DNA from 2 places in the Acidaminobacter sp. QWL-03 genome. Region 1 is predicted to be linked to the other one. Evidence: a T-box and tRNA genes for the amino acid it is inferred to sense, from the RefSeq annotation. Region 1 holds a T-box; the other holds one or more tRNA genes.

The links. A T-box is a leader RNA that pairs with one kind of tRNA and senses whether it is charged. The one in region 1 lies ahead of serS (serine--tRNA ligase), so its partner is inferred to be a tRNA-Ser.
Region 2: it has a tRNA-Ser gene. The T-box ahead of serS (serine--tRNA ligase) is inferred to sense a tRNA for this amino acid. The anticodon was not compared.

The regions. Positions count from the first base shown of each region.
Region 1 covers NZ_CM178752.1:2,745,193-2,759,815, reverse strand. The annotation lists gene AC4PHM_RS12920 (tRNA1(Val) (adenine(37)-N6)-methyltransferase) at 1-64, opposite strand, end outside; partial or broken gene AC4PHM_RS12915 (PSP1 domain-containing protein) at 768-1,508, opposite strand; gene holB (DNA polymerase III subunit delta') at 1,480-2,490, opposite strand; gene AC4PHM_RS12905 (cyclic-di-AMP receptor) at 2,502-2,828, opposite strand; gene lepB (signal peptidase I) at 2,882-3,436, opposite strand; gene AC4PHM_RS12895 (aminotransferase class I/II-fold pyridoxal phosphate-dependent enzyme) at 3,551-5,011, opposite strand; gene AC4PHM_RS12890 (hypothetical protein) at 5,013-5,519, opposite strand; gene AC4PHM_RS12885 (hypothetical protein) at 5,531-5,803, opposite strand; gene AC4PHM_RS12880 (pyridoxal phosphate-dependent aminotransferase) at 5,890-7,068, shown strand; gene serS (serine--tRNA ligase) at 7,250-8,524, opposite strand; T-box leader at 8,615-8,827, opposite strand; gene AC4PHM_RS12870 (hypothetical protein) at 8,951-9,196, opposite strand; gene AC4PHM_RS12865 (hypothetical protein) at 9,203-9,331, opposite strand; gene murI (glutamate racemase) at 9,376-10,173, opposite strand; gene AC4PHM_RS12855 (PTS sugar transporter subunit IIC) at 10,558-11,580, opposite strand; gene nadC (carboxylating nicotinate-nucleotide diphosphorylase) at 11,591-12,463, opposite strand; gene nadB (L-aspartate oxidase) at 12,456-13,964, opposite strand; gene nadA (quinolinate synthase NadA) at 13,957-14,623, opposite strand, start outside.
Region 2 covers NZ_CM178752.1:1,325,469-1,340,091, forward strand. The annotation lists gene AC4PHM_RS05980 (transglycosylase domain-containing protein) at 1-3,089, shown strand, start outside; gene AC4PHM_RS05985 (B3/B4 domain-containing protein) at 3,163-3,855, opposite strand; gene thiI (tRNA uracil 4-sulfurtransferase ThiI) at 3,886-5,088, opposite strand; gene AC4PHM_RS05995 (cysteine desulfurase family protein) at 5,091-6,269, opposite strand; gene AC4PHM_RS06000 (hypothetical protein) at 6,296-6,490, opposite strand; gene AC4PHM_RS06005 (asparaginase) at 6,574-7,569, shown strand; gene AC4PHM_RS06010 (nucleoside recognition domain-containing protein) at 7,733-8,197, opposite strand; gene AC4PHM_RS06015 (nucleoside recognition domain-containing protein) at 8,212-8,634, opposite strand; gene AC4PHM_RS06020 (ribonuclease H-like domain-containing protein) at 8,682-9,653, shown strand; tRNA gene AC4PHM_RS06025 (tRNA-Phe) at 9,734-9,809, opposite strand; tRNA gene AC4PHM_RS06030 (tRNA-Ile) at 9,989-10,065, opposite strand; tRNA gene AC4PHM_RS06035 (tRNA-Pro) at 10,084-10,160, opposite strand; tRNA gene AC4PHM_RS06040 (tRNA-Trp) at 10,177-10,252, opposite strand; tRNA gene AC4PHM_RS06045 (tRNA-Ser) at 10,278-10,369, opposite strand; tRNA gene AC4PHM_RS06050 (tRNA-Ser) at 10,376-10,465, opposite strand; tRNA gene AC4PHM_RS06055 (tRNA-Lys) at 10,473-10,548, opposite strand; tRNA gene AC4PHM_RS06060 (tRNA-Gln) at 10,576-10,651, opposite strand; tRNA gene AC4PHM_RS06065 (tRNA-Gly) at 10,669-10,742, opposite strand; tRNA gene AC4PHM_RS06070 (tRNA-Tyr) at 10,881-10,965, opposite strand; tRNA gene AC4PHM_RS06075 (tRNA-Asp) at 10,983-11,059, opposite strand; tRNA gene AC4PHM_RS06080 (tRNA-Val) at 11,142-11,217, opposite strand; tRNA gene AC4PHM_RS06085 (tRNA-Glu) at 11,223-11,297, opposite strand; tRNA gene AC4PHM_RS06090 (tRNA-Met) at 11,316-11,392, opposite strand; tRNA gene AC4PHM_RS06095 (tRNA-Met) at 11,409-11,484, opposite strand; tRNA gene AC4PHM_RS06100 (tRNA-Leu) at 11,616-11,704, opposite strand; tRNA gene AC4PHM_RS06105 (tRNA-Asn) at 11,711-11,785, opposite strand; rRNA gene rrf (5S ribosomal RNA) at 11,880-11,996, opposite strand; rRNA gene AC4PHM_RS06115 (23S ribosomal RNA) at 12,181-14,623, opposite strand, start outside.

The sequences.
Region 1 (14,623 bases):
TGAGACCCTCAAGCTGCAGGTCATCGACCCGCTCCCCCGGCAATATGAGTTTTTCTCTTTCCATGACAGCCTCCAATAAATACGCCTTGTAAAAAAGCCGCCCGCCAGAGCAAGGTCTGGTCCGGAGGCGGCTTTAGGACTCTGAATTAAATGTTGAACTATTTTTTCTTACGTCTTCTTGGACGCCGTCTGCGCGGCTTTTGACCGTCTTCGTCCGGACCCTCCGCCTCGACCTCAGGCAGTTCATCACTGGATTGCGCAGGCTCCAGCTTTTTGGGAGGCGGCGTTTGCTGCCCTTTTTCCGAACGCCAAGGTCGTTCCTGCCCTGCGCTGCTGCCGGTCCCCGGACCGGAAACTGCAGTCGAGCCCGGTACTGCACTCGCGGCGCCAGCGCCGGGTTTACCCTGACCCCGGTCTTGTCTTTGCGGTCGCTCTGAACGTTCCTGTCGCTCTGGCCGGTCTTTTTGCGGCCGACGCTGGTCGCGATCTGCAGGCTGACCTTGGCCTTGCGGTTTCGCTCCGCCTTTGCCTTTATCTCTGCGATCTGCCGAGCGTTCGCGATCCTGAGACGCCGTCGCAGCCGCCTCACGCCTTGCTGCCCGGTCTCCTGAGGCATAGTCATCCAGCCCGTCAAAGCGCATATCATCCACAGGCTCTTCCTCGACTTGCTTAGGACGAACAGGATTGTCGCCCAATTGATCCTTTTTATAGGTAACAATGTCTTCGCTGAGCTCAAGGCGTCCTTCATTTTCACCCAGGATATGGCGTACTTTCACGGATTCCGTCAGAATAACCGCGTCCAATACAATCCCCATGCCATCCGGCGTTTTGATCTTCTCGCCCTTGTTGGGCAGCTCACGTCGAATATCAAGATAGGTGTCGTGCTCGTATTTGAGGCAGCACATCAGGCGGCCGCAAATACCGGAAATTTTGGTTGGATTGAGAGAGAGATTCTGATCCTTCGCCATTTTGATTGACACAGGGGCAAAATCCCCCAGCCAGTTGGCACAGCAGAGGCCAACACCGCAAGGCCCAATGCCGTTTACAATCTTTGCCTCGTCGCGTACGCCAATCTGGCGAAGCTCGATGCGGGTTCTGAACACGGACGCGAGGTCCTTGACCAACTCGCGAAAATCAATTCTGCCGTCCGCAGTAAAATAAAAGATGACTTTATTGCTGTCAAAGGTATATTCCACTTCCACCAGCTTCATTTCGAGCTCGTGCTCGATAATTTTTGCCTGGCAGGCAGCAAAGGCTTCCTTGGCCTTTTCCTGGTTTTCCCTTTGAATCGCCTGGTCCTCTTCCGTAGCAATGCGGATCACCTTTTTCAGCGGTGAAACAATTTCGGTTTCTTCGACTTCGCGCAGTCCAAGGACAGCCGAACCATACTCAATACCGCGTGCTGTCTCTACGACGACGTCTTCTCCCCGCTTTATGTCAAGTCCATCCGGATCAAAATAGTAGATTTTGCCGGCCTTCTTAAACCGGACCCCTACGACTGTTATCATGCATAACCTCCTGTATTTTTAAAGCCATGGCGTGCATGGCGAGAGACGTGTTCGCATTTCCGTCCAATGCGCGCGCCGTTTGCTCAAGGATCTCAAGGCAGTCCAGCCAAGGCGACTTCTGGGTTCGACCCAAAAGATCGACGAGCTCTGAACGCTTGTCCTGACTAAAGATCTTCATGCTGTTCGGATCTACCCAAAGGGCAGAAAGATCTCGATACCATATTATCATCAATTCGATCAAAGAGGTAGCCAAAACTTTGTCTGAGCCGTATTTTTGAAGCTTCAGGAGACCGTCCAAGGGATCCCGCCGCATCAGGGCGCCTATGATGTCGAGAGCATCCTGCCTGGTCTGGGTAAAAACCTCGGAAGTCGCCAGCATCAGGGCTCTGCTGATGGAACCATCGGCAAAATTGGACGCAATGCGGGCAATCCCCGTCTCCACACCATGGTTTTGAATAAGCCATGACTCGATCACCTCAGGCTTGAGCCTCGAAAAAGAGACGATCTGGCACCTCGACAAAATTGTGGGCAGAAGTGCATCCGCCTGGGCAGTCACAAAAATAAGCGTCGCATAGGACGGCGGTTCTTCAATCATCTTCAGCAGCCGGTTCTGGGCAGAAGGGGTCATGGTCTGAGCTTCGTCAACGACGATGACCTTTCGAGCCCCGCTGTAAGGCTTGACCATAACGAAAGACTGAAGTGCCTCAATCTGCTCAACCTTGACGGACTTCCCGTCCGGTTCAACCTCCAGATAGTCCGGGTGGTTCTGTGTCTCGAATTTCAGACACGACTGGCAGTGCCCACAGCCCTCATCCAGTCCGGTCTCACAGAGCAGCGCCTTTGCGAGCTCCCGCGCGACCAGCCGTTTGCCGCAGCCGGGCACGCCCTCAAAAATATAGCCATGCGCCAGTCTCTGCCGGTTCATGGCCAATCTCAGCAGACCGATCACATCTTCATGGCCTGCAATCTGATTATACCCCATAGTTCACCTCATCAGAACTTAACATGGCTTTCAACATCCACGACAAAAACCGTTGCCCCGCCTACCGTTACCTCGATTGGCATCGTCATAAACCCGCCTGCCTCGCTGATGATCGACGTCGTCGTCGTCACCTCTTTGCGCGTCTTGCACGTGTCCCCAATCAGCGTCAAAACTGAATCGATATGCTCCTTGCTGACGCCAATCAGCACGGTTGTATTGCCCGCCTTCAGGAAGCCGCCTGTTGAAGCCAGTTTCGTAACGCCAAATCCTGACTCATTCAGTTTTCCAATGAGTTCCTGGGCGTCCTCGTCATGAATGATCGCGATCACTAATTTCATAGATTTCGGCCTCCTTTTTTTCACTTTGCGGTCTGGGTCCTGGAATAACAGCGCTACATTGTCCCAAATCTCGTCAACGGATAGAGTCTAAAGATTGCTCTGCCGATGATTTTTTCACCATCAATCAGCCCCACCTGGCTGTCTCTGCTGTCCAGGCTTACAGCCCTGTTGTCGCCCATCAAAAAATATTTTCCATCCGGGATCGACTCAATATGGACGTCCCCATTGGTATTCGAACTGACATAGATCTCCTGGAGCTTCTCTCCGTTGATAAAAACATCTCCATTGACAATATCCACCGAGTCCCCCGGAAGCCCTATGACGCGCTTGATCAGGTTTTTACTCGGATTGACACTCGCGAAAAGCTTTTGAATAGGATTCAGAGACTGAATGTCATTCTCCGAAAGCATCAAATCCGTTCTGAAAGAGACAATGTCTCCGCTCTCAACCGCTTGTGTGCGTTTCAGAAGCAAGATGTCCTTTTCAATGAGCGTTGGGTACATGGAGGTACTGTAGACCACTGTTGTCGCGAAGAAAATATTGAAGATCAGAACAATAATTATGGCTATGGCAAACGACTTCAGCCATTCAAAAATTTCGTTTTTCATTGTGAATCTCTCCCTGAGGACAGCACTGCTGTCAAATTAAGTTCAAAGCCCTCTGCGGCTTCGCGTTGTTAACCATTCCTTCATTGACCGACTCAAGTTTTGACCGAACATTATTTACCCAAGCTCTTTCAGAACTGCAAAACGCCCTTCAGTCAATCCATTTACTTTATGTTGAATACCCAGTTCTGACAGAACTATTCTGAGGACTTCCTCAGAGACAATCTCACCTGGTAACAGCAGTGGAATGCCAGGGGGATATGGGATCAAGAAATCTGCGGCTATCCGCCCTTTGGCTTCTGAAAGCGGAATCCTCTCCTGCTCTGCCCAGAGGGCTTGCTCTGCTGAGACACCTCGTATTGGCAGCTCGGTCACTTTCAGAACTGGAACGTTAAATTCTAAAGAATTAACCGCCTTAGAGGTCGGAGACGCTTTTTCTGCGATTCGGGTCAGACTTGAAGTCAACCGTTCAAAATCCGAAGCCTCACTGACAATGCTTGGGATTAAAACAACGTAATGAGGTGTGGCGTATTCGCCAATCACGCCATCCTTCTCCAGCGCCTCGTAAAGCTGATACCCATCCATGCCAAGGTCACACCCGCTGATGACAAGCCGCGTTCGGTCAAAGCAGAAGCCCACCGGCAGGGACATCTGGCCGTGTATGAACTTATAACCCATTGAAACGGCGGCATTATTAAAATCGTCAATCAACATCAACAGCCGCTGCATTTCTTCCATCCCTTTAGACTCATAATGCCTGGCCGCGAGTTCCAGGGACAGCATCAGGGGATAGGACGGGCTGGAGCTCTGGAGCATGGAGAGATAGGCAGAAATTCTCGGTTTAAGGCGGAGCCCCTGCTCCGTCCCGTAGTGGAGCATTGAGCTCTGGGTCAAAGCGGTGAGGGTCTTATGAGTGCTCTGAACTGCGAGATCCGCGCCCAGCGACAATGCCGTCGCAGGAAGTTCGCAGGACAAGCCAAAATGCGACCCGTGGGCTTCATCAACAATGACGGTCAGCCCATGCTGATGTGCCACATCAATTATGAATCTCAGATCACAAGCCACACCTTCATAATTTGGATAGGTCACAAGTATCGCAGCCGCTTCCGGATGGTGACTGACAGCGCCAAGAATTTCAGCAGCGGACATACCAGTTGAAATCCCCACAGTGCTGTCAATCTCAGGCATCACAAACACCGGTTCAATGCCGCCCATCAGTACCGCGGACAAGACACTTTTGTGGGCGTCTCTGGGCAAAATGAGCTTGCCACCTCGTGGAACGGTACCGAGAATTGCCCCTAAAAGGCCTGACGTTGTGCCCCCTACCAGAAACTGAGTTTCCAAAGCGCCAAAAATTCTGGCTGCCTCTTTTTGCGCTGATAGAATAACGCCTTCCGGCGCGTGTAAGTTGTCTGTGCCGGGAATTTCAGTGTAATCGAGGGATTCCAGACTGAGTGCCTGTTGTGTCAGCGGTTCAGATAAACCTCTTCCAAACTTGTGTCCGGGAACATGAAATGAGACTTGGTTTTGGTGCCTCAGATCAGAAAGTTTCTCAAATAAATTCTGTGTGAATTTCATATCACGACTTCACCTTTTCCCGGGCAATATGCGTACTTAAACTATCAAGAAAAGTCTCAGAGGGTTCAAAAAGAAGTTTTTCAGGATCTGCTGCCTTGAAGGAGATTACCTGCCAGGACGACTTATGACGAGATACCGTAAAGCGCCTTTTGGCAGAAATCTTTCTGTCTTGATCGGGATCATAAGCCCTTATTTCAAGGACATCCCTTAGATTTAAACTGAAAAAGGAAGCGCTCGAACGGCCCATAAGTCTCTCAATCACGAAAAGTCCTTGTTCTTCAGAAATCTTGTAAGTAAATGATTCTCCATTATGCGCGATAATCTTCCATATGATGGCGAAACTAACAATGATAATTAAGACAGAAACTGCTCTGTTTAAACCCGATGGCAACATGTTTAATAATTGAACCAATACGTTGACCGCTAACATTATCAGACCAATGGCAATTAATAATTTCAACGTTCCCACCGGTTTTCTTCTGACTGTTTCTCTTTCGAATGTGCCCATGGTGCCCCCTGTTATTTGATGACCTTGAAACGATCTTTTTTTCTGCCTCTGTTTGCACCTGGACTTCGACCGTCACGGGGACGTCCACGCAATGTACTGCTCGGATGCGGTTTTGGCTCAACCGGTTGAGCACGGTCCAGCGCCTTTCTCACTTTCCACAGATCTATCAGAAAAACCAGCAGGCTGCTCAAAACTATGGCGCACACGATGACAAGCGTGACTATTTGAACTGGCGACATTGAAGACTCCCCCCAGATGAATTTTTCTGATATAATGACATCCATAATGAATGCTCATCAACGGTACTATTTTATCACAAATTGAGTAGGTATGATGAACATATCCATAAAACATGATTGGAGGAACCATATTGCTGTCTAAAAAACTTGCTGCCATTACGCCTTCCTTTACCATCGGCATCAGCACTAAGGTCAATGAAATGAAGAAAAACGGAATTGCCATCACCAATCTCAGCATTGGGGAGCCTGACTTCTTTACGCCAGACCGCGCGAAAGCTGCCGGAATCAAGGCCATTGAGATGAACAAGACCAAATATGACGCGGCAGAAGGGGTTCGCGACTTCAGGGAAGCGATCTGCCTCAAACTCAAAGAAGAAAATAAAATTGAATACAAAGCTGATGAAATAGTCGTTTCCAGCGGCGCGAAGCATTCCATCACCAACGCGCTGATGGCGCTGCTGGATCCGGGAGATGAAGTGCTCATACCAAAACCTTACTGGGTCAGCTATCCGGAGATGGTTAAATTGACTGGCGGCGTACCGGTTTTTGTGGAAACCCAAAGATCCAACGATTTTAAGGTCACTGTGGAAGACCTTGCCGGATGTATCACCGACCGCACCAAGGCCGTCTTCATCACCAATCCATCCAACCCAACCGGCGCTGTTTACTGCCGTGAAGAGCTTCTGCCAATAGCGGAATACCTCGTCAGCAAAGGCGTCTACATCATTGCGGATGAAATTTACGAAAAAATAGTCTTTGATCAGGAATTCACTTCCGTCGCCTCTTTGTCCAGCGACATCAAGGCTATGACCATCACCATCAACGGCATGTCAAAGTCGACGTCCATGACTGGCTGGAGAATTGGCTACACTGCGAGCACGCGTGAAATTGCCAAAGCCATGGCGACCATTCAGGGACACCTGGTGTCTCACCCGGCGACCATTTCACAGTACGCGGCCCTTGAATCCCTGAGCTGTAAAGAGGATATGGTCGTCATGAAGAACGCCTACGCCAAGAGAAGAGACCTCGTCAGCGGGCTTCTGTCAGAGATTGAGGGCATCGACTTTGTCCGCCCGCAGGGCGCATTCTACGTGTTCATTGATGTCAGCACGTTTAAGTCCAAACTGCCGGAAGCGGAAAGTCTGTCCATCCAGGTCTGTGACCTTCTGCTTGAAAAGTTCCAGCTCGCTTTGGTTCCCGGGATTGCCTTTGGTCTGGACAATTACGTCCGGGCGTCTACGGCTGCCAGCGAAGAAACCTTGAGAGAAGGCATGGCGAAGCTGGCGGCTTTTGCGGCGTCTCTTAAATAGAGCTTTGGGAAACAAGCATTCAGCGCTCTCAAAGAGAAATTTCCCATAACACATAAAGACGGCACCTATGGCCAGGTTGTGTAAACTGGTCCATTGGCACCGTCTTCTTTTTTTAGCGGGAGGTGAGGTCAGGCGAATGCTGCCATCGGCCGCTTTTTAAATCTTTGCAGCAGGTCAAAGCCTACTTGATAACTTCGACGCCTCTCATGTAAGGACGGAGCGCTTCAGGAATGACGACACTGCCGTCCGCCTGCTGGTAATTCTCGAGAATTGCTGCGTTTGTTCTTCCAATGGCAAGGCCTGAGCCGTTCAGTGTGTGGACGAAATTGACCTTTTTGGTGTCCTTGTCCCTATATCTGATGTTGGCGCGGCGTGCCTGGTAATCCTCGAAGTTGGAGCATGAGCTGATTTCTACATAGCGGCCGTAGCTTGGCATCCAGACTTCAATGTCGTAGGTTTTCGCAGAGCTGAAGCCGAGGTCACCTGTGCACAGCTGGACGACGCGATGAGGAATTTTGAGCAGCTTGAGGACTTCCTGAGCTTCACCGAGGAGCTTTTCAAGCTCATCATAAGAAGTTTCAGGCTTGACGAATTTGACGAGCTCGACTTTGTTGAACTGATGCTGACGAATCAGGCCCCGGGTGTCTCTGCCGGCTGAGCCTGCCTCTTTGCGAAAGCAAGGCGTGTAAGCCGTGTGATAAAGCGGCAGCATGCTTTCTTCCAGTATTTCATCGAGATACATATTGGTCACTGGCACCTCTGCTGTTGGGATCAGGAAAAAGTCCTTGGCCGGCACATGGAACATGTCGTCCTCAAATTTAGGCAGCTGACCGGTGCCCGTCATAGCCGCGCGGTTGACCATAAACGGCGGAAGGATTTCCGTGTAGCCGTGCTGCTCGGTGTGCAGGTCAAGCATGAAGTTGATCAGCGCCCGCTCCAGCTTTGCGCCAAGTCCTTTGTAGATCGTAAATCTTGTGCCGGCAATTTTGGTCGCACGTTCAAAATCAAGAATGCCGAGGTCCATGCCGACGTCCCAATGGGCTTTGGCTTCAAAATCAAACGCGGTTGGCTCTCCCCACACTCTGTAGACGGCGTTGTCGGCGTCGCTCGTGCCGACCGGGTTACTCTCGTGCGGCGCATTTGGAATGTTGAGAAGTCTGTCTTTCAATTCAGCTTCAATGACGGAAACCCGCTCGTCCATTATTTTGATTTGGTCCGCGAGCTGTTTCATCTCTTCCATGAGGGCGTCCACGTTGCCGCCGTTCTTTTTGAGAATAGGAATCTGCTTGGAATCCGTCTTTTGCTCGTTTTTCAATTTCTCCACTTTGGCCAGAATCTCTCTGCGCTCGTTGTCGAGCACGATCACCTGGTCGATCTCATAGTCGCCGTTCCCCCTGGATGCGACTTTGGCCTTGACGTTTTCAAAATCTTCTCTGATTCTTCGAATATCCAACATAATAAAACCTCCTCAACTGTTTGTTTTTCATGATAGATTTGATTCGACCGGGATAAAAATGATGCAAATAAAAAAGCCCCTCGTCCCGATCCTAGGGACGAAGAGCCTGCTCTCCGCGTTGCCACCCTGATTGACGCCGCTTGTTTTTGCGACGTCCTCTCAACAGCACTGTAACGTGTGCCACGCGTCCGGCATTACCCGGAAGCTCCGAGGCGGATTCAGCGTTCATCTCGTACCGGTTTCCACCACCACCGGCTCTCTTTGACGGATGCTCTGCTTACTATTCCCCATCACTGCTTTGATTGCAGATATCATAGCACAAGACGCCAGATTCTGCAAGACAGAACTCAAAATTCAAAGCTTAATGCTTCCTGATTTTGCCGATGGTCATGGTAACCCCACATCCCACCCAAATTGCCTTTAGGCTTAAAGTTCATTTTTAAGATGATTGAAGATCTTTCTGTCAACTTGGTCCACCAGAGCTTCCAGCGCCTTCGCCTTGATCTTCATGACTCTGGAAATTTCTGAAGGCGGCAGAGGCTGCTCTATCCCTATCCCATAACGAAGGCGGATCAGATTGGACTCCGTGTCATCAAAGAGCTGCCTGTCCAATAAGACTTGTATTCTCGATTCCAATGCCTCAGGGGTTTGCATCTTGTTTTCAGTCTCCAAGGGCCACTACCTCTGAAATTTGGATTTCATTGTCGTTTGATGAATGTGTCCGCCAATCAGCATTTTTTCAAGAGGCGGTGTTGGTTCCTCCTGGATCCAGATCAGTTTGGAAAGCCATTTAATCCATTGTTTCATAATTTTTCACAACCTACCTTACCTGAATTTCTATTTACTTATAGTCAGATGACGACCTGCTCGTAAAGCTCCAGGAGCTGCTGCATCTGAAGATTGTATGCGTCATTCTTTGAATTAAGAAGCGTGAATCCGCCCTCATTTTCCGGGTATGCCAGCATACCCTTCTGCTCCAGAATCATCTTGAGATTATTGATTGTGCCTGCATTGCCGTCATAGATCTGAAAACTGTTGCCAAACAGAATCCTCATGGCTTTGCGCAGAAAAATGAAATGTGTGCACCCAAGTACTACGGCGTTTATGCTGCCTGTATCCATTCCCTGAAAGCAGTTTTTGATCTCAAGTTCAGCTTCGGGACTGGTCACGACGCTGCGTTCGACCATTCGTACGAGGCTTGGGCAAGGCAGTTTGATGACTTTGGCTTGCGCAGCTGTTTTTTGCATCAACGCCGCGAATTTCTTTTCACGCAGCGTCACCTCAGTCGCCATGACTACAATGGTACCATGGGGGTGGTCTTGGACTGCAGGTTTTAATGCGGGTTCCATACCCAGGATTGGAATCTGGTAGAATTTCTCCCTGAGATAGACCGCTGCCGCTGAAGTTGCTGTGTTACAGGCTATCACAATGGCTTTGACGTCGTGAGCCATCAATTTCTCACAAACACGATCTGATAAGTCGATGATCTGCGCTGTCGTCTTCTCCCCATAAGGCGCATTGGCGGAGTCTCCGTAGTAGATAAACTTTTCATTTGGCATTTGTCGGATGGCTTCACCAAGGACGGAAATGCCCCCCATCCCGGAATCAAAGATTCCAATGGGGCGATTGTCCAGCATAGACAATGACATTGGAATTTCCCTCCTCCCTCATTGTTGTCCACAGTTATTATAATACATGCCAAAAAAAATGCAATCTTTACTGCTAAAACTCAAAATTTGTAACTTCTTATCAACTTATCAACAGTTTGCTTGTTGATAACCTCCTCGTAGTTGTCATAATATCGATGAGATTCATGAAAATTTAACGAAAAGGGAATTTTTATTTACATATTCTTGACACAATTTTTGAGATACCAACCACTAGATGTAGGGGAGAACAAAAATAATAAGAACGTCGGTGCCAAAAACAAATGTCGATGGCGCCGACGTTCTTAATTTCTCATTACGCCACAGAGGCTTCGGATGAGGGTGTCTGACACCTGCTTCCTTGCTCAATCTTCCTCAATGAACAAATTACAACTTCATATCCCCGCTCTTGATCCATCCCTTTTTTCTCATATATTCAGAAAAAATGAGGGTCAATCCTGCTGGCAGCAGAAAATGCAGCACGATCATTTTAATCAAAATAGTTGTGAACACTGTTGTTTCAGACATAGCCGCCACCGTGCCAAACTGCCCGACCAGACCGCTCGTCCCCATGCCGGCACCCACTGAGTTGCTTTCCATTTTGAACACAACTGTAGCAACAGGTCCCAATAGCGCACTGGTCAGGATGGGCGGAATCCATATCTTTGGATTTCGTATGATGTTTGGAATCTGAATCATACTCGTACCGAGGCCTTGAGCGATCAGTCCCCCAAATCCATTTTCCCTGTAACTCGCAAAAGCGAAGCCCACCATTTGCGAACAGCAGCCCACTAGTGAGGCCCCGCCCGCCAGCCCGCTCAGCCCCAGAGAAATAGCGAGGGCTGCGCTGCTGATTGGTAGCGTTAGAACAATCCCCATTATAACCGCAACCAGAACGCCCATTGGGACCGGATGGAGCTCCGTTGCAAGGTTAATAACCTGGCCGATGGACTTCATAAGCGCCGCAATCACCGGGCTCACAAAGAGTCCTACCATACCGCCGACAATAATGGTCGATGCAGGCACAAGGACAATGTCAACCTTCGTTTTTCCGCTGATCAGTTTGGAAAATTCCGCCGCTGCTAAAGCTGAAACAAAAGCGCCCATGGGCTCTCCAATCTTGACGATAAAATCTCCAGCCGCATTTTGACCCACAGTCCCGGCGCCGACCGCACCCGCAACCATCGACGCGAAAATCCCCAAAGGCTTGGCGCCGACACTATATGCTACAGCACCACCTATAGCAGGTCCCATCATAAACTGCGCAACTCTGCCAAAGGTCGTCAGTGCTGCAATACCGCCGTAATCACCAATTTGCTTCAGAATCAGTCCAATAATCAATGAACCAAATAGACCAAGCGCCATGCCATTTAAAGTTTTGATCAAGTAATCTCTAATTTTTTTCCCCATTTTTCGTCCCTCAGTCTATAAATTTCATGTGGATGTCAAGTGCACGTGCAGAATGTGTCAAAGCACCAGAGGAAATCACGTCCACCCCAGTCTCTGAGAGCGCTTTAAGCGTTTCAAGGGTCACGCCGCCCGAAGCCTCAAGTACGACACGATGATCATTAAGCACCACCGCTTCTCGTACTTGTGCGACACTCATGTTGTCCAGCATAACAATATCTGCACCTGCCTTGATGGCCACTTCCATACCATTTAAATCCTGAACTTCGATCTCAAGTTTTACCGTATGGCCAACTTTGCCTTTGATGGCTTCAAGGGCCTCTCTGATGCCGCCACACGCTTGAATGTGGTTATCCTTGATCAGAACCCCTTCTGAGAGGTTAAACCTGTGGTTGAAGCACCCACCGCATCTGACGGCGTACTTCTCCAGTGCTCTGAGTCCAGGTGTCGTCTTTCGCGTATCAACAATTTTTACGCCCGTATGGCTGACCGTTTCTGCATATTGTCTGGATAGCGTCGCAATCCCTGACATGCGTTGCATGAGGTTCAAACAAAGGCGCTCACCCTTGAGGAGAGCGTGGGTTGGTCCTTCGATTTCGGCAACCAAATCACCTTTTGACAACCTCTCACCCTCACTCTTGTAATAGGTGTACTGCATCTGTCCAGGTGCCAGCGCTTCGAAAACGGCTTCAATTACTGGCGTCCCACAAAGAACACCGTCTTCTTTGAAAACAATTCTGGCTTTGCTGACAGCTCCTGGTGAAATAAGCAAATCCGTTGTCAAATCAATGTAATGAAGATCTTCTTTCATTCCTTGATTGACAATGTCTTTTAAAATCAGATTGATCAATGGATACTCTCCCTTCATGCCAGCAGAATTATTCAATCACGAAGCTCCCAACAGATTTTTTGATTGAAAGCGCATCCAGAATCAGCGCCTTCGCGACCTGAAGGCCATTGAAGACTTCAAATTCCTCTGTTGTTGTCAGTTCTGTGTTTTCAATGTCCTGAAATGCTATCTTGATTTGTTCAAGTGCATTTTCAAGAATATCATTATGCTTGACCAGAGGAAGTGCAGTATCAAAAATCTCGCGGAGCGCATATTTAGAGATATTAGGTTTGTCAGATTCCAGGACCAATTGTGGGGTCGCTTTGTACGCCTTGACCAATGTCATTTGCGGCTTCTTTGTTTCCAAAACTCTTACAATACGCTCACTCAGTGCCATGCATTCCAAAAGCGAGTTGCTCGCCAATCTGTTTGCCCCATGAAAGCCTGTACCAGCCGCCTCCCCGGTAACATAAAGACCTTTGACCGGTGTAGCGCCGGTGCTGTCCGCCATAACACCACCCATATGATAGTGTTCGACAGGCTCGATCGGAATTGGCATAGTTTCAGGATGAATGCCATTCTCCACACAAACCTTATAAATATTCGGGAATCTTGACTGGAAGAAAGCCGGTTCCAAGTGTCTCACATCTACAAAAACTTCAGACCCAGTATTAAATTGGTCATGAATCGCCTTGGAGACCACGTCTCGAGGCGCCAGTTCCATTAAAGGATGAAGTTCCTTCATAAACCTCACGCCGGCGCTGTTGATCAGGTGACCGCCTTCTCCCCTGACGGCCTCAGAAATTAGAAAATAGCCACCCGCTTTAAGTTTAAAAGCTGTCGGGTGATACTGAATGTAAGCCGCGTCTCTTAGCGGAATCCCCGCTCTCAAGGCCATAGCCAATCCATCTCCGGTGACAACCGGTGCGTTGGTCGTTCTAGAAAACCATCCGCCTATGCCTCCTGTTGCTAATACAACAGCATTTGAAGCCACACATTGGTTGAGGCCGTTCATATTGTAAGAGACACCAAGAGTACCATTGTGATCTGAAATCACATCTATGGCGAAGGCATACTCCAGTACATCGATGTTCGGACAGCCTCGTACCCGACGGATCAGCGCCTCCATTAATGCCATCCCCGTTGTGTCCCTCGAATGCACAATTCTACGTTTTCTATGGCCACCCTCCATGGTCATGTTTAACTTATTTCCCTCGTCTTTATCAAATTCCACGCCATAGTCAAGCAACCGGCCAAGGACCTTTTCACTCTCACTGACCATGGCTTTGACCACACGCAAGTCATTCATATAAGCGCCAGCTGCCAAGGTATCCTCAATGTGGCTGTTTAACTCCCCGTTCAATGTAAGAGCAACCCCGCCCTGCGCCAATTGGCTGTTGCAAACGGATAAACTGTCCTTTGACAGAACCAGGGCTTTGAAATGCGTCGGCAGAGCCGCAGCCAAATATAAACCGCTGACACCGGCACCAACAATCACTACATCATAATATGGAGTTTCTGCATTCAGACAAACCTCCGTTAAATACCGTCTAGCCATTGGGATTCAACATCCTTAAAAGTGCACCTTCCGCGCGCTGCCTCAAGTCCTCATCCATTACAATCTCAGGAACGCCGCCATTAAGCGCTTTTTCCACGTCTGCCAGGGTCGTCTTTTTCATGTTCTGGCATACCAGGCAGCCTGACAGCAAATGGAATGTCTTTTCCGGTGCAACCTTTTTCAAGGAATGCAAAATGCCCGCCTCCGTTCCAATAATAAAACTATTGTCCTCTGACTTCACTGCATGATCAATAATTTGCGCCGTACTCCCCATGAAGTCAGCAAACTTCCACACGCTGGGGTTGCATTCCGGGTGCATTAACACCTTGGATTCCGGATGTGCCTCAATAGCTTTGACCACATCCTCCTCTTCTACACGCTCATGAGTGATGCAGAAGCCATCCCAGAGAATTACCTCCTTGTCTGGGATCTGCTGGGCCACAAATCGCCCCAGGTTTCTGTCCGGAAGGAAGATAATCTTATCTTCCTTCATTGCTTTGATCAACGATACGGCGTTGGAAGACGTACAGCACAAATCGCTCAAAGCCTTTACTTCTGCCGATGTGTTGACATAAGCTACCACAGGGACTCCTGGATACTTTTTCTTAAACTCACTCAATGCCGCTGGTTCTACCATGTCCGCCATAGGGCATCCCGCA
Region 2 (14,623 bases), 1.4 Mb from region 1:
GGCGCATCTGGAATGCCATCCTAAAGCTGACCCTATTGTTCGTCATCCTGGGAATGATTGGCGCCGGTATTACCTATGCTTATGCAAAAAATGTCGTTTCTGACCTGCCGCCCATTGATCCCTCAAAAATAAATGAGCTGCTCGGGGAAAACTCCGTCATCCTGGACTCTAATGGAGAGCTGATGGAAACCCTTCAGAACGACGGCCTCAGAACCATCATCAAATATGAGGACATGAGTCCCAACCTGATTAACGCCTTCGTTGCCGTCGAGGACAAAACCTTCTTCGAGCACAACGGATTCAACTACGTGCGTCTGGTCGGTTCCGTCGTCAACAGCGTCACTAAGGGCGTCCGGATTCAGGGCACCAGCACCATTACACAGCAGCTGGCCAGAAACCTCTATCTGGTTGAGAGCAAGTCCGCACGCACCTTGGACCGTAAAATCAAAGAAGCTTACTATACCTTGGAGCTCGAAAATCTCCTCAATAAGGAGCAGATCATCGAAGCTTACCTGAACACCATCTGGCTCGGCGCAGGTGCCAACGGCGTTCAAGCTGCAGCCAAATCCTATTTCAGCAAGGACGCCAGCGAGCTCGACCTCGTGGAGTCGGCCATCCTGGCCGGCATCCCTTCCAGCCCGGCCAACTATACGCCTATGCTGCGGCTCGAAAAAGCGGACATCACTGACGGCAGCCGGATCATTGATGATTCAGACAGCCAGTACACCCTGGTTTACAATGACACCGCAGAAAAACGCTACAAGACCGTCACCAAGCTCATGCTCGAAAACGGCGTGATCACCCAGGAAGAGTACGACAGCATCAAGGACGTCGACCTCTTCGAACGCATCAAGCCCAGCAAGCTGAGCAATGATGACATTAGCTCCTACTTCGCGGATATGGTCCGCGACGACGTCCTGGACGGCCTCATGACCCAGTACGGCTACACCAAGGAAGAAGCCACCAGCATGCTCTTCACCAAGGGCCTGCAGATCCACACGACCATCGACCTGGAGCTGCAAAAAAAGCTTGAGGCGACTTATGACAAATACTTCGACAGCATGCCAAAGGTCGTGGTCCGCTTCAATCCGGGCGGCAACGTCATCACACCGGATGGCCGGATCCTTCTTTACAAGTATGAGAATCTGGTCAACGACGCCGGCCAGCTGATCATCCCGGACGGCGACTACAAATACGACGACTGGGGCAACCTGGTCATCCTCAAGGACCGTCGCTTCAATCTCTACGCCAACCGTCAGGACGGCAAACTGGTCTCGGTCCAAATGGTCATCAAGAACGTCTTCAAGGCCAGCGAACTCAGTTCCAGCCCGAGCGGCGTGAAAAACATCTCCAACTTCAAAACCTACTCCGGCCGGGAAGTGGCCATCCCTCATGAGGTTAAGACCTTGGATGAACAAGGCAATCTGGTCATCAGCAAGGACTTTCTGACCAAGAATCCAGAGTTTTTCACAACGGGCGACAACAATGCGCTTCTGGTTGCCAAAGACCACTTTGGTTTCAGTGATCAGGGCATTGTCCAGCCACAGTCCTCTACAGTCATCATCGATTACTACACCGGTCAGCTTAAGGCCGTCGTGGGTGGGCGCAACATCACTGGCCAAAAGATTTACAACCGCGCGGTAAACCCACGCCAGCCCGGTTCCTCAATCAAACCGCTGGCAGTCTACCTCCCGGCACTGGACACAAAAAAATTCACAGCCGCCAGTATCGTGGATGATGTCCCGGTGTATCTCAAAGGCGGCTCGGATCGCTGGCCGCTGAACTGGTATGAAGGCTCGACCAAATATTGGGGTCTTCAGACCCTTCGCGAATCCGTCGAATGGTCCATCAACGTCAACGCAGCCAAAGTCGCCCAGGCGGTTGGGCTTCAAACCTCCGTGGACTACCTGAAAAAGATGGGCATTACCAGCGTAGTGGAATCAGGTGCTTATAATGATATGAACCTCGCTGCCATGTCACTGGGCGGCATGTCCATGGGTATCTCCCCTCTTGAAATGGCACAGGCATACGGTTCCATCGCCAATGGCGGTGTACTGAATAAGACGACGACATTTACCAAAGTCGTTGACAACCGCGGCAATGTGATCCTGGAAAACGAGCCGCATCTCACCCGCGTCGCGGATGAAAAAGCAGCCTATATCATGCAGGACATCCTTCGCACTACGGTCACCAACGGCCTGGCCAAAGTCGCCGCGATCCGAAACGGCAACACAGGCATTCCGGTGGCCGGAAAAACAGGTACGACCTCGAATCAGATCGACGCTTGGTTTGTCGGCTTCACCCCGTACTACACAGCCAGCGTCTGGTTTGGCAATGATGTCAACATGCCTCTGGACCAAGGCTCAAAGGTTGCAGCACAGTTCTGGAATCACGTCATGACCACCGTTCACGAAGGCTACGACAACCGCGATTTCAAGGCAGTTGACGGACTGATTACCCTTGCGGTCGATACAAAGTCAGGGATGCTGCCCTCTGAACTTTCTGCTCTCGATCCACGCGGTACGGTCAAGAATGAAATTTTCATTCCGGGCACAGAACCAACTCTAGTGGACAACGTCCATGTCGAAGCGCAGATCTGCAAGGAAAGCAACCTGCTCGCCAACGAATATTGTCCTGTGGAGACCATCGAATCCAGAGTCCTCATCCAGCGGCCAATCCCGCTTTCACCGGAAGATCTCGCCTTTGTCAGGGACGCGGAATTTGAGCTGCCAACGCTCCCGTGCGATCTTCATAACGAAACGACCTACGTCCCACCGGCTGCGGCACACATCACCCCAATGGGCGACGGCCGCTACTATGTCATCCTCCCATTCCAGCTTAAGTTCCTGGATGGTTCCGTCTTCACCGCTCCGGTGGATGCCATCATCAACGAAGACCTCTCCATTCAGCTGCCGGATGGCTCGATTCGGGAGCCAGGGAACTTCCAGTACCCACCAGATATTGAGACCCTCCTCGGCCCGAAACCGACAACGACCGGTGGCGCGAATCCAAACGCCGCGCCTAAGCCTTCTCAACAGCCGAGCGTGGACGAACTGATCGACGAGGTCGACAGCGCGATCAATAACTGAATTACCTCAAAAAATTAGTATGCCGATGGTTTTGGAAAACACAACCATCGGCATATTTTTTAGTTTTTTGAAATTACACCTGAATGAACCGGTGGGCCTGATCGATCAGATGCACGCTCACCAGCGCCCCAAACTCACCCGCCAGCGCTGCTGCCAGCTGATCCCGGGCGTCGATGACCTGATTCAGATTCTGGCCTCTGAAGCCGTCCACCGGAAACAACACGTTTCTGGAATTCTGTGTGACCTTGCCCCACTCGGACTGCCGCCAGATCCACCGGCGGGTTCTGACCCGGCTGGAATCGCCGTAGATGAGCTCCCCGGCAGGCAGGAGCTCTTCCTGATCCGAGCCCAGAGCCACGAAGGTCTCGCCCTCCCTGGAGAAGCGCACCTCGAAGTCCCCGCCCAGCTGGTCCAGGTCGTGGGCACCCATGGGCACCGCGTAATTCAGGGAGATGCCATTGACCAGGTCGATCACCGGATGAATGAAGGGAAGGGCCGCACCGTTCAGCACCCGCTTGCCCATGGCTTCAATCGAGCTCGGAAAGCGGTTCGGGTTGATGCCGATAGTCTCAAAAGCCTCCCTATACGGCACCAGATCCGGATGCTCCTTATAGTCACAGTGGCAGTGCCGGTCGCGAAACACTGCTTCTCCGGAGCGCAGCACGTCCTGAGGCATGTGCGTGTGGCGGTGGACATCGATCCCCCGGGCGACCACGACGCCGACCACATAGTCCGGCAGTTTCTCGAACACCGCGTCTTCTACCATAAACTTCACTGCAAACGACTCCTTTCGGATTTAGTCTTTTTTAGGTTCGGCCTGCTGCCACCTCTGAAACCGCTGAATTTCTCTCCCTTCAAAAGCCCGCTGGATCAGACCTTCGACGTCCAGTTTTGCCTCAGACGCCTCAATATGCTTAAGTTTCGGCTTTGTGACCACCTTGGACGGCAGGAACACCGTACAGCAGTCCTCGAAAGGCAGGATGGAGGTTTCATAGGTGCCTATGGTTCTAGCCACCTCTACAATGTCATTCTTGTCGTAAGCGATCAGCGGTCTGAACACCGGCAGATTCACCCGGGCGTTGGTCACAGTGAGGCCTTCAATAGTCTGCGACGCTACCTGGCCTATATTCTCACCGGTGATCAGCGCCTGAGCCCCGGTCTCCAGGGCGACTCGCTCTGCCAGGGCCATCATGAACCGCCTGGAGAGGATTGTCATTTCTTCCTCAGGGCAGTTTTCCATGATGGCCTGCTGGATCTCCAGCAAATTAATGGAAGTGACTTCAATGCTGCCCGTGAAGACCGCCAGCTGTCTGGCCAGGTCGAAGACCTTCTCCTGGGCCCGCTCACTGGTGAACGGATAGGAATGGAAATGGACCGCGGAAAGGGTCACGCCGCGACGGGCCATCATCCAGCCCGCCACCGGGCTGTCAATGCCGCCGGACAGCAGCAGAACCGCCTTGCCCGCAGTGCCGTATGGCATGCCGCCATGGCAGCGGATTTCTCTAGAGTAAATGTAGGCTCTGTCCCTAATCTCGACATTGACCAGAAACTGAGGCGCATGAACGTCGACTTGCAGGCCTTCCACCTCGCTCAGAAGCACACCGCCGAGGGATCTGCAGATCTCCGGAGAAGTCATGGGGAAGCGCTTGTCGCTGCGTCTGGCTTCGACTTTGAACCGGGTCATGCCCGTCTCGGCCTTCAGGGCCTTGACCTGAGCGGCCGCGGCTGCTCCGATTTTTTCGAAGTCAGGATCGACCTCCACCCCAGGACAAAGGGCGACAAGTCCAAAAACGCGCTGGGCTTTTTCCAGCACCTCGGTCTCGTCCTCAAGGTCGTAGTTCATGTACATGCGGCCGAACTCCTTGGCGACCTTGACGTGCTTGATCCCTCGGACTGCCCCTTTGAGATTGTCCATCAGACGGTTTTCAAAGAATTTTCTGTTTTGTCCTTTTAAGGTGATTTCACCGATTTTAACCAGCGTAAAGCCTCTTTCACTCATAGTTACCTTCTCCTCATGATCCGACCCAAGGCAGTACTTGCCCGTCGGATGATCTCAATAGCTTGGTCGATGTCGTCTTCTGTGGTGTGGACACTCAGGCTGAACCGCAGCGCGCTGTCTATTCTGGCTTCCGAGAGGCCAAGGGCCGTCAGGACGTGGGAGCTCTTTCGATCCTTTGAATGACAGGCAGAGCCGCTGGAGACGTAGACGCCGTCCTTCTCGAGGGTGTGCAGCAGTACTTCGGATTTCAGACCAGTGAACGAAGCGTTGATCACGTGAGGTGCCCCTTCCGCTGGGCTGTTGATGGCGACGTGCTCTATGGAGACGAGTCCCTGCCAGAGGCGGTCTCTTAAGGCGCGGAGGTGTGTGGCGGCGTCCATCGGCAGAGCCTTGAAAGCGGCCTCCATGCCCAGGATACCCGGCACATTCTCCGTCCCAGGGCGGATGCCCCCCTGCTGGCCCCCGCCAAAGACCAGGGGCTTCAGACGGATGGCTTTGTCCCTGTAGAGGAAGCCAACGCCTTTCGGGCCATGAATTTTGTGGGCGCTGGCGGTGAGCAGGTCAATGCCCATGGCGCGCACATCGATGGGCAGCTTGCCAAAGGACTGGACCGCGTCCACGTGGAACACCGGAAGGTCGTCTCTGTCCCGGAGGCTTCGCAGACGGCCCTTGAGGTTGGCGCTCAGGTCGAAGATAGCCCCCGTTTCGTTGTTGACGTGCATCAGGCTGATCAGCCCGGTCTCGGGTCTGACTGCTTCCATCACCTGCTCCGGTGTGATCGTCCCGTTTGTGTCAGGCTTCAGAAGCGTCACCTCGAAGCCGCGCTTTTCCCATTCCAGGACCGTCTCAAGTACGGAGCTGTGCTCCACAGCTGAGGTTATGAGGTGGCGCCGGTTTGGCCGCAGCAGCGCTGCTACCCCCGAGATAGCCAGGTTGTTGGCCTCGGTGCCGCCCGAAGTGTAGAGGATCTCCCCTTTGTCCGATGGCGCCTTGATCGCGTTCAAGAAGGCTTGAGTCGCGGCTTTGATCCGCTTTTCCGCCTCAAGCCCCTTCCTATGAAGCGACGATGGATTCCCATACCACCCCGCCAGTGCCCCGTTCATTGCTTCAATGGCCTCAGCACACACCGGCGTGGTCGCGCTATGATCAAGATAGATTTCACGATTTTCTCTATGTTCCATAAATGTCACCTTCCCTAACCTATATATTATACCGTAAGGTGGGTGACGCGGACAGTTTTTGTTTTGGTGACGCGGACAACTTTCAACTTGGTGACGCGGACAACTTTCAGCTTGGTGACGCGGACAACTTCCGAAACGGGGACGGAGAGCGTAACATCTCTGTAACATTCCTCCCAAAGCAGCAAACCATCCCTCATCACTTCTGAAACATAATCCCGCAATAATAATGACCTGCTCCTCCAGATTTGTTATACTTATAGAGGTCCTGAAATTTATTTGTTAATCAGCATACTGTTGAGGGGGCATTTCCTTGAAGAAAGTCGCAGTAGTCTTTACCGGCGGCACCATTTCCATGAAGGTCGACAAACGCCTTGAAGCCGCCATACCCGCCATGTCCAGCCAGGAGATCCTGTCCATGGTCACCAATATTGACAAATTCGCGGACGTGGAAACCATAACCTTTGGCAAATTCCCGGGCCCGCATATGAACCCGGATCGCATTATGGAACTGAACCAACTCGTGAAAGCCCTGATCGCCAGAGAGGATATCGATGGCGTCGTCATCACCCATGGCACCGACTCCATCGAAGAGACCGCTTTCTTCCTCGATCTCAGCCTCCCGGATCACAAACCCATAGTCATGGTCGCCGCCATGCGCAACGGCTCCGAGCTCGGCTACGACGGCCCAAGCAACCTCTCAGCCGCCATCTGCACCGCCATCTCGGACCAGGCCCGCGGCAAGGGCGTCCTCCTCGTCATGAACAACGAAATCAACTCCGCCCAGGAAGTCACCAAAACCCACACCATGAGCCTGGACACCTTCAAGTCCATGGAATTTGGTCCCCTCGGCATCATCGACAACGATGAAGCCATTTTCTACCGCGACATCGTCCGCCACCCCCACATCGACACAGATTTCTATGTCAAAGACGTCTACCTGATCAAAAGCGTCGTGGGTATGGACTCAGAATTCATCGACTTCTGCATCTCAAAAGGCGCTAAAGGCATCATCATTGAAGGCATGGGCCGCGGCAACCTCCCGCCTGAAATGGTCCCAGGCGTCCTGCGCGCCATCGAAAAAGACATCCGCATCGTCATGGTCTCCCGCTGCCCAATGGGCCGCGTCTACGACTCCTACGGCTACGATGGCGGCGGCAAAATGCTCCGCAACGCCGGCGTCATCTTCGGCGGCAACCTCAATGGTCAAAAAGCCCGCATCAAACTCATGCTGGCCCTCACCGTCTATCACGACCTCGCCAGCATCAAACAATTCTTCGAAAAAGACCTCTACAGTAAATAACTGACTTATATAGCCCAAAAACAAAGAGAGCCAGGACCATTTTTGCCGATGGTCATGGCTCTTTTCACTCCAAAACAACTACCCCAAATGGCCGGTTTAAAACCCGGAATAACCGCTGCTGCAAACAACAGTGTCCCAGCGTTTACCCCCTCGAGTTTAGCGCCTATGGCGTCTCATAGGCCAACTTCACGCTCTTTGACACCAGCATGGTCACTATAAACGCGGCCAAAGTCCTGAGCCCCAGCAGCAGCCATCCATTTGCGCCAACGGCCACAAACAGCAGCGTATCCTCCACGACCGCGTGACAGCATGCCAGAAAAATAGATACCAATGTCAGACTCCGTGTGTCGATCTCACCTTCCTGAGCACTCTGTATAATGACCCCAGACCCATAAGCAAGCCCAAAGATCAACCCAACAGCCAGAGGAAACGCGGCAGACCGCTGGACGCCTAAAAACCGGGTCAAAGGTCGAAGTCCCGCAGAAATCACATCCATGACTTTGTATTTTCTCGCGAATTCCATGACAATCATCAAAGGAAAAACAATAATCGCAATGTTCCACACTGATGAAAGCGATCCCAAAATCGCTTCCTTCAGTATCACTATAAGACTAAACTCAGTACCCATTTATACTCGCCCCCCTAAAGAACCAGATTCAGCACGATCCCCGACAACACTGCCAACCCAATCCTGACCGACAATATTACAGGTATGCTGACCCCGACCCGTTTAGAAACCGCTGTTTCCACCAACAAGGTATGCGAAAACGACAGCATCACCGACATGATGGTAATCTGCTTCATAGTCAGCGGAAGCGTCGCCATAACACCAAGGGCTGCGTAGATATTCAGCAAGTTCCCCATGACCACCGCTATAGCCGCCTCTCCAGGCAAACCAAAAAGTTGCATCACCGGCTCAAACAAAATGGCAATCCAGCCGATGACTGGGGTATACTTAAGAATAGTGACAATAATATAAATTGGCACGATGACCTTCGCCAGTGTCCAAGTTGTCTTCAAACCCTTCCCGGTTCCATCTCTTAGGGTAGCCATAAATTCAACCATTCAATCACCTGCTTTAATAGTTTTACATTAACAAAGGAGCGAGCGCCATGATGACCACACAAAAATCCTTACAACCCAGTAAAGAAAGTCACTTCATCGCCAGGCACCTGGAAGTGGATTCACCTATCGTTTTCTTCGACATCGAAACCACCGGCTTCCACCGTGATTATTCCAAACTCGTTTCCATCAGCCTCATTGAACTCCATCAGGATCAACTGAATTATTACTACTTTTTCAATGAAACAGGCAAAGATGAAAAAGACATTCTTACTGCAGCACACTCACTGCTGTCCTCAAAATATCTCATTTCCTTCAACGGTGATGCCTTCGATGTGCCCTACCTGATGCACAAATATGCCAAGCATGGTTTGACTGCACCACTTACAGTCGCTCGTAATTTAGATCTTATGAAAGTCGCCAAAGCAAGCCTTCATCTTGATAGCTACAAACTGAAAAGCATTGAAACCGCCCTCGGCATCCTTAGAACGGACACACTCAGTGGTCTCGACTGTATTGATGCCTATAATAACTTCCTAGAGACCGGCGATCGCAGCTATGCAGACAAAATAGAACTTCACAATGAAGAAGATACATTAAACCTGCTCGAATTGACCTATCGATTGTTGGAGCACCATTCCGGTGTCGTCGAGCTTTACAAGCCTCATTATTTTGAATGGCGCAATATGGAGCTCAACCTAATCTCGTTGAAATTGCAGGGTGATTTTGCCATAATTACATTTGAGCCTGATCATAATACTGAAGAGATGCATTGGTATGATGACCGCGGTCATATCTTTAAGACACATTTAACCGGAACTGTACCTCGCCTGGAAGTTACACTTCCCGTAGAGCACCATAACGTCGATGGTTTTGACCTAAGCATTGGCCTCTATCTGGAAGGCCAATCCCGTATGCGTGTAATCAGCGTGGATGGACATCCTCTATACGAGAACATGCCTAACCTCCTGCGGCACATGGATCAGCTAATGGGAGCCAAACAAAAAGTCGTTTTTGGCTAAGTCCAGTACATCATATGAACTTATGGCAGAAATGAGTAAAAGCCGCTCACGGAATCAATTTCGCGTGAACGGCTTTTTAGTGGTGCCCAGAGCCGGAATCGAACCAGCGACACGAGGATTTTCAGTCCTCTGCTCTACCGACTGAGCTATCTGGGCAGAATGTAACAGAACAAACCTGATACTTTGATTCCTAGTTACAGCATTGTGCTATTAACATTTACGGGTGTTCGTTTTTTTCACCTTCGGTGAAAAACCGTAAGGTGGTTTTTCTCTCCTTCGGAGAGAAACCGTTTTTTCCTCAGCGGTTAATGCTCCGCATTCGAAAAAAACTAACTTGGTGGGCATGGATGGACTCGAACCATCGACCTCACGCTTATCAGGCGTGCGCTCTAACCACCTGAGCTACACGCCCATGAGCTTAAAGTGTTAATGGTCGGGGCGGCAGGATTTGAACCCGCGACCCTCTGATCCCAAATCAGATGCGCTACCAAGCTGCGCTACACCCCGACATATTAAATTGAAATGGCAGGGGTGATAGGATTTGAACCCACGGCACGCGGTTTTGGAGACCGCTGCTCTACCAGCTGAGCTACACCCCTAAGTACGATATTACCTTTGCGCTAATGGCGGAGAAGGAGGGATTTGAACCCTCGCGCCCCTCATCAGGACCTACTCCCTTAGCAGGGGAGCCTCTTCAGCCTCTTGAGTACTTCTCCATAAATTGGCGGAGGGGGTGGGATTCGAACCCACGTGGGCTATTAACCCTAACGGTTTTCAAGACCGCCCCGTTGTGACCGCTTCGGTACCCCTCCAAGTTGTTGGTGACCCATCCGCGGCTCGAACGCGGGACACCTTGATTAAAAGTCAAGTGCTCTACCGACTGAGCTAATGGGTCATATAATGTTTCGGTTATTAAATTGTGTGGCTGGGGATGTAGGACTCGAACCTACGAATGACGGAGTCAAAGTCCGTTGCCTTACCGACTTGGCGAATCCCCAATGTTGTAAGACTACTTTGGAGCGGGTGAAGGGGATCGAACCCTCGCAACCGGCTTGGGAAGCCGGGGCTCTACCACTGAGCTACACCCGCAGGGTTTTACAGTGGTAATATCGAAAGTTACTTCGAAGGTTACTTTGAAATTCATTAAGGTAATTTTTCTCTCCTTCGGAGAGAAACCGTTTTTTCAAAAATTCGTTTAGTGCCACGAATTTTATGAAAAAACTAATTTGGTGGGGGGAGAAGGATTCGAACCTTCGAAATCGTAGATAACGGATTTACAGTCCGTCCCCTTTGGCCACTCGGGAACCCCCCCATGTTTGAAATTGTAATTGGCGACCTGGAAGGGACTCGAACCCTCGACCTCTAGCGTGACAGGCTAGCGTTCTAACCGACTGAACTACCAGGCCGTGGTTTCTTACGGCTTCCTTTTACTTCGCGTTTGAGATGACGCTAAGTAATCTTTCCACCTTAACTACTTTGAAGGTAGTTTGGTGGGAGCTACAGGGATCGAACCTGTGACCTCTTGCTTGTAAGGCAAATGCTCTCCCAGCTGAGCTAAGCTCCCGTGATTGGTGACCCCTAGGGGAATCGAACCCCTGTTACCGCCGTGAAAGGGCGGTGTCTTGACCGCTTGACCAAGGGGCCGAAATTTTAAAATGAAATTGGTAGCGGTGGGCGGAGTCGAACCACCGACCTTCCGGGTATGAACCGGACGCTCTAACCAGCTAAGCTACACCGCCATATTGAGAATTGAAATGGTTGCGGAGACAGGATTCGAACCTGCGACCTCCGGGTTATGAGCCCGACGAGCTTCCATCTGCTCCACTCCGCGACGAGTGTGGTACGTTGTTTTACTTGCAAATTTTAAGTTGCAAATACTAGATGTAGTTTCTTTTCCCTTCGGGAAAAGACCGTTTTTTTTGCTCAGCGGCTAGTGCCCCGCATTCGCATAAAAAAACTAACTGGTGCCGGAGACCGGAATCGAACCGGTACGGTCTTTGAGGACCGCAGGATTTTAAGTCCTGTGCGTCTGCCAGTTCCGCCACTCCGGCAAGAAATGGCTCCAAGGGTGGGGCTCGAACCCACAACCTACCGGTTAACAGCCGGTTGCTCCACCATTGAGCTACCTTGGAACGTGAGTTACCAGAAGTAACGTTTTAGCGTTTCTAGCTGTAAATCCTGGAGTTTCTGATTGAAGACCGAAGTCTTCAATCAGATTCACCATTTACCCGGCGACGACTTACTCTCCCAGGGGGCTGCCCCCCAAGTACCATCAGCGATGAAAGGCTTAACTTCTGTGTTCGAGATGGGAACAGGTGTGGCCCTTTCTCTATAGTCACCGGATCATGTTGCGACAATATTGATTTTATCAAGGTTTGAAGCACTTGTCAATCGGTTTTTACTGGCATTTTAGGATCTCCCACAACTTTTTTACGAAGCCGTTAAGTTGATATTAAATGCGCTCAAAAACGTGTTCACACCTTCAAAACCGCATACGGAAGATTACTCTAATATCGATTTGCAAACCTTGATCAAGCCCTCGACCTATTAGTATCTGTCAGCTGAAAGCGTTACCGCTCTTACACCTCAGACCTATCAACCTGTTAGTCTATCAGGGGTCTTACTTCTTTCGAATGGGAAATCTCATCTTGAGGGGGGCTTCGCGCTTAGATGCCTTCAGCGCTTATCCCTGCCGCACATAGCTACTCGGCCGTGCTCCTGGCGGAACAACCGATACACCAGCGGTGCGTCCATCCCGGTCCTCTCGTACTAAGGACAGCGCCTCTCAAATTTCCTGCGCCCACAGCGGATAGGGACCGAACTGTCTCACGACGTTCTGAACCCAGCTCGCGTGCCTCTTTAATGGGCGAACAGCCCAACCCTTGGGACCTACTTCAGCCCCAGGATGAGACGAGCCGACATCGAGGTGCCAAACCTCCCCGTCGATGTGGACTCTTGGGGGAGATAAGCCTGTTATCCCCGGGGTAGCTTTTATCCGTTGAGCGACGGCCCTTCCATTCGGTACCGCCGGATCACTAAGTCCTACTTTCGTACTTGCTCGACTTGTCTGTCTCGCAATCAAGCTCCCTTTTGCCTTTGCACTCTTCGCGCGATTTCCAACCGCACTGAGGGAACCTTTGAGCGCCTCCGTTACATTTTGGGAGGCGACCGCCCCAGTCAAACTGCCCACCTGGCAGTGTCCCCAAGCCGGATCACGGCTTCGGGTTAGAACAGCGATATTGAAAGGGTGGTATCCCAACGTCGACTCCGCACAGACTGGCGTCCATGCCTCTTAGTCTCCCACCTATCCTGTACATCCAATACCAATGTTCAGTGCCAAGCTACAGTAAAGCTCCACGGGGTCTTTCCGTCCTGCTGCGGGTAATGGGCATCTTTACCCATACTACAATTTCACCGAGTCCATTGTTGAGACAGTGCCCAAATCGTTACGCCTTTCGTGCGGGTCGGAACTTACCCGACAAGGAATTTCGCTACCTTAGGACCGTTATAGTTACGGCCGCCGTTTACTGGGGCTTCAATTCAGTGCTTCGATCGCTCTGACACTTCCTCTTAACCTTCCAGCACCGGGCAGGCGTCAGCCCCTATACATCATCTTTCGATTTAGCAGAGACCTGTGTTTTTGTTAAACAGTCGCTTGGGCCTGTTTTCTGCGGCCCCAGTCGGCTTTGACACCGTCTGGGGCACCCCTTCTCCCGAAGTTACGGGGTTATTTTGCCGAGTTCCTTAACAATGGTTCTCTCGCTCGCCTTAGTATTCTCTACTCATCTACCTGTGTCGGATTGCGGTACAGGCGCCTTATAACTCGATAGAAGCTTTTCTTGTCAGTCTGAAATCAGCAGCTTCGTTACTTAGTTTCACTCCCCATCAAGCGTCATCCTTATACAGGGGGATTTGCCTCCCCGTACAGACTTCGCCCTTGGACGCACTCTTCCAACCGTGCGCTCTGCCTATCCTCCTGCGTCACTCCATCTCTCAAACGCTATTTGGCGGTACAGGACTCTTCACCTGTTGTCCATCGCCTACGACTTTCGTCCTCAGCTTAGGTCCTGACTTACCCTGGGCGGACGAACCTTCCCCAGGAAACCTTAGATTTTCGGCGGGCAGGATTCTCACCTGCCTCTCGCTACTCATGCCAACATTCTCTCTTGTGTAATGTCCAGCACGCCTTTCGGTATACCTTCTGCCCTTACACAATGCTCCCCTACCCCTGATGCATAGCATCAAGCCGTAGCTTCGGTAGCAGGTTTTAGCCCCGGACATTTTCGGCGCAGAACCACTCGACTAGTGAGCTATTACGCACTCTTTAAATGTATGGCTGCTTCTAAGCCAACATCCTAGTTGTCTGTGCAATTCCACATCCTTTTCCACTTAACCTGCATTTTGGGACCTTAGCTGACGGTCTGGGCTGTTTCCCTTTCGACCATGAATCTTATCACACATGGTCTGACTCCTAAAGTTAAGATCACGGCATTCGGAGTTTGATAAGCTTCGGTAGCCGGTGAAAGCCCCTAGGCCATTCAGTGCTCTACCTCCGTGTCTCATTCTTTAAGGCTAGCCCTAAAGCTATTTCGGGGAGAACCAGCTATCTCCGAGTTCGATTGGAATTTCTCCGCTATCCACAAGTCATCCCAGCCTTTTTCAACAGACATGGGTTCGAGCCTCCACAAAATTTTACTTTTGCTTCACTCTGCTCATGGATAGGTCACCCGGTTTCGGGTCTACGTCACACAACTTTCGCCCTATTCAGACTCGCTTTCGCTTCGGCTCCGTACCTTAAGCACTTAACCTTGCTGCGTAACGTAACTCGTTGGCCCGTTCTACAAAAAGTACGTGGTCGCGCATCTTCAGGCGCTTCCACTGCTTGTAAACATAGGGTTTCAGGTTCTATTTCACTCCCCTCCCGGGGTTCTTTTCACCTTTCCCTCACGGTACTATGCGCTATCGGTCAC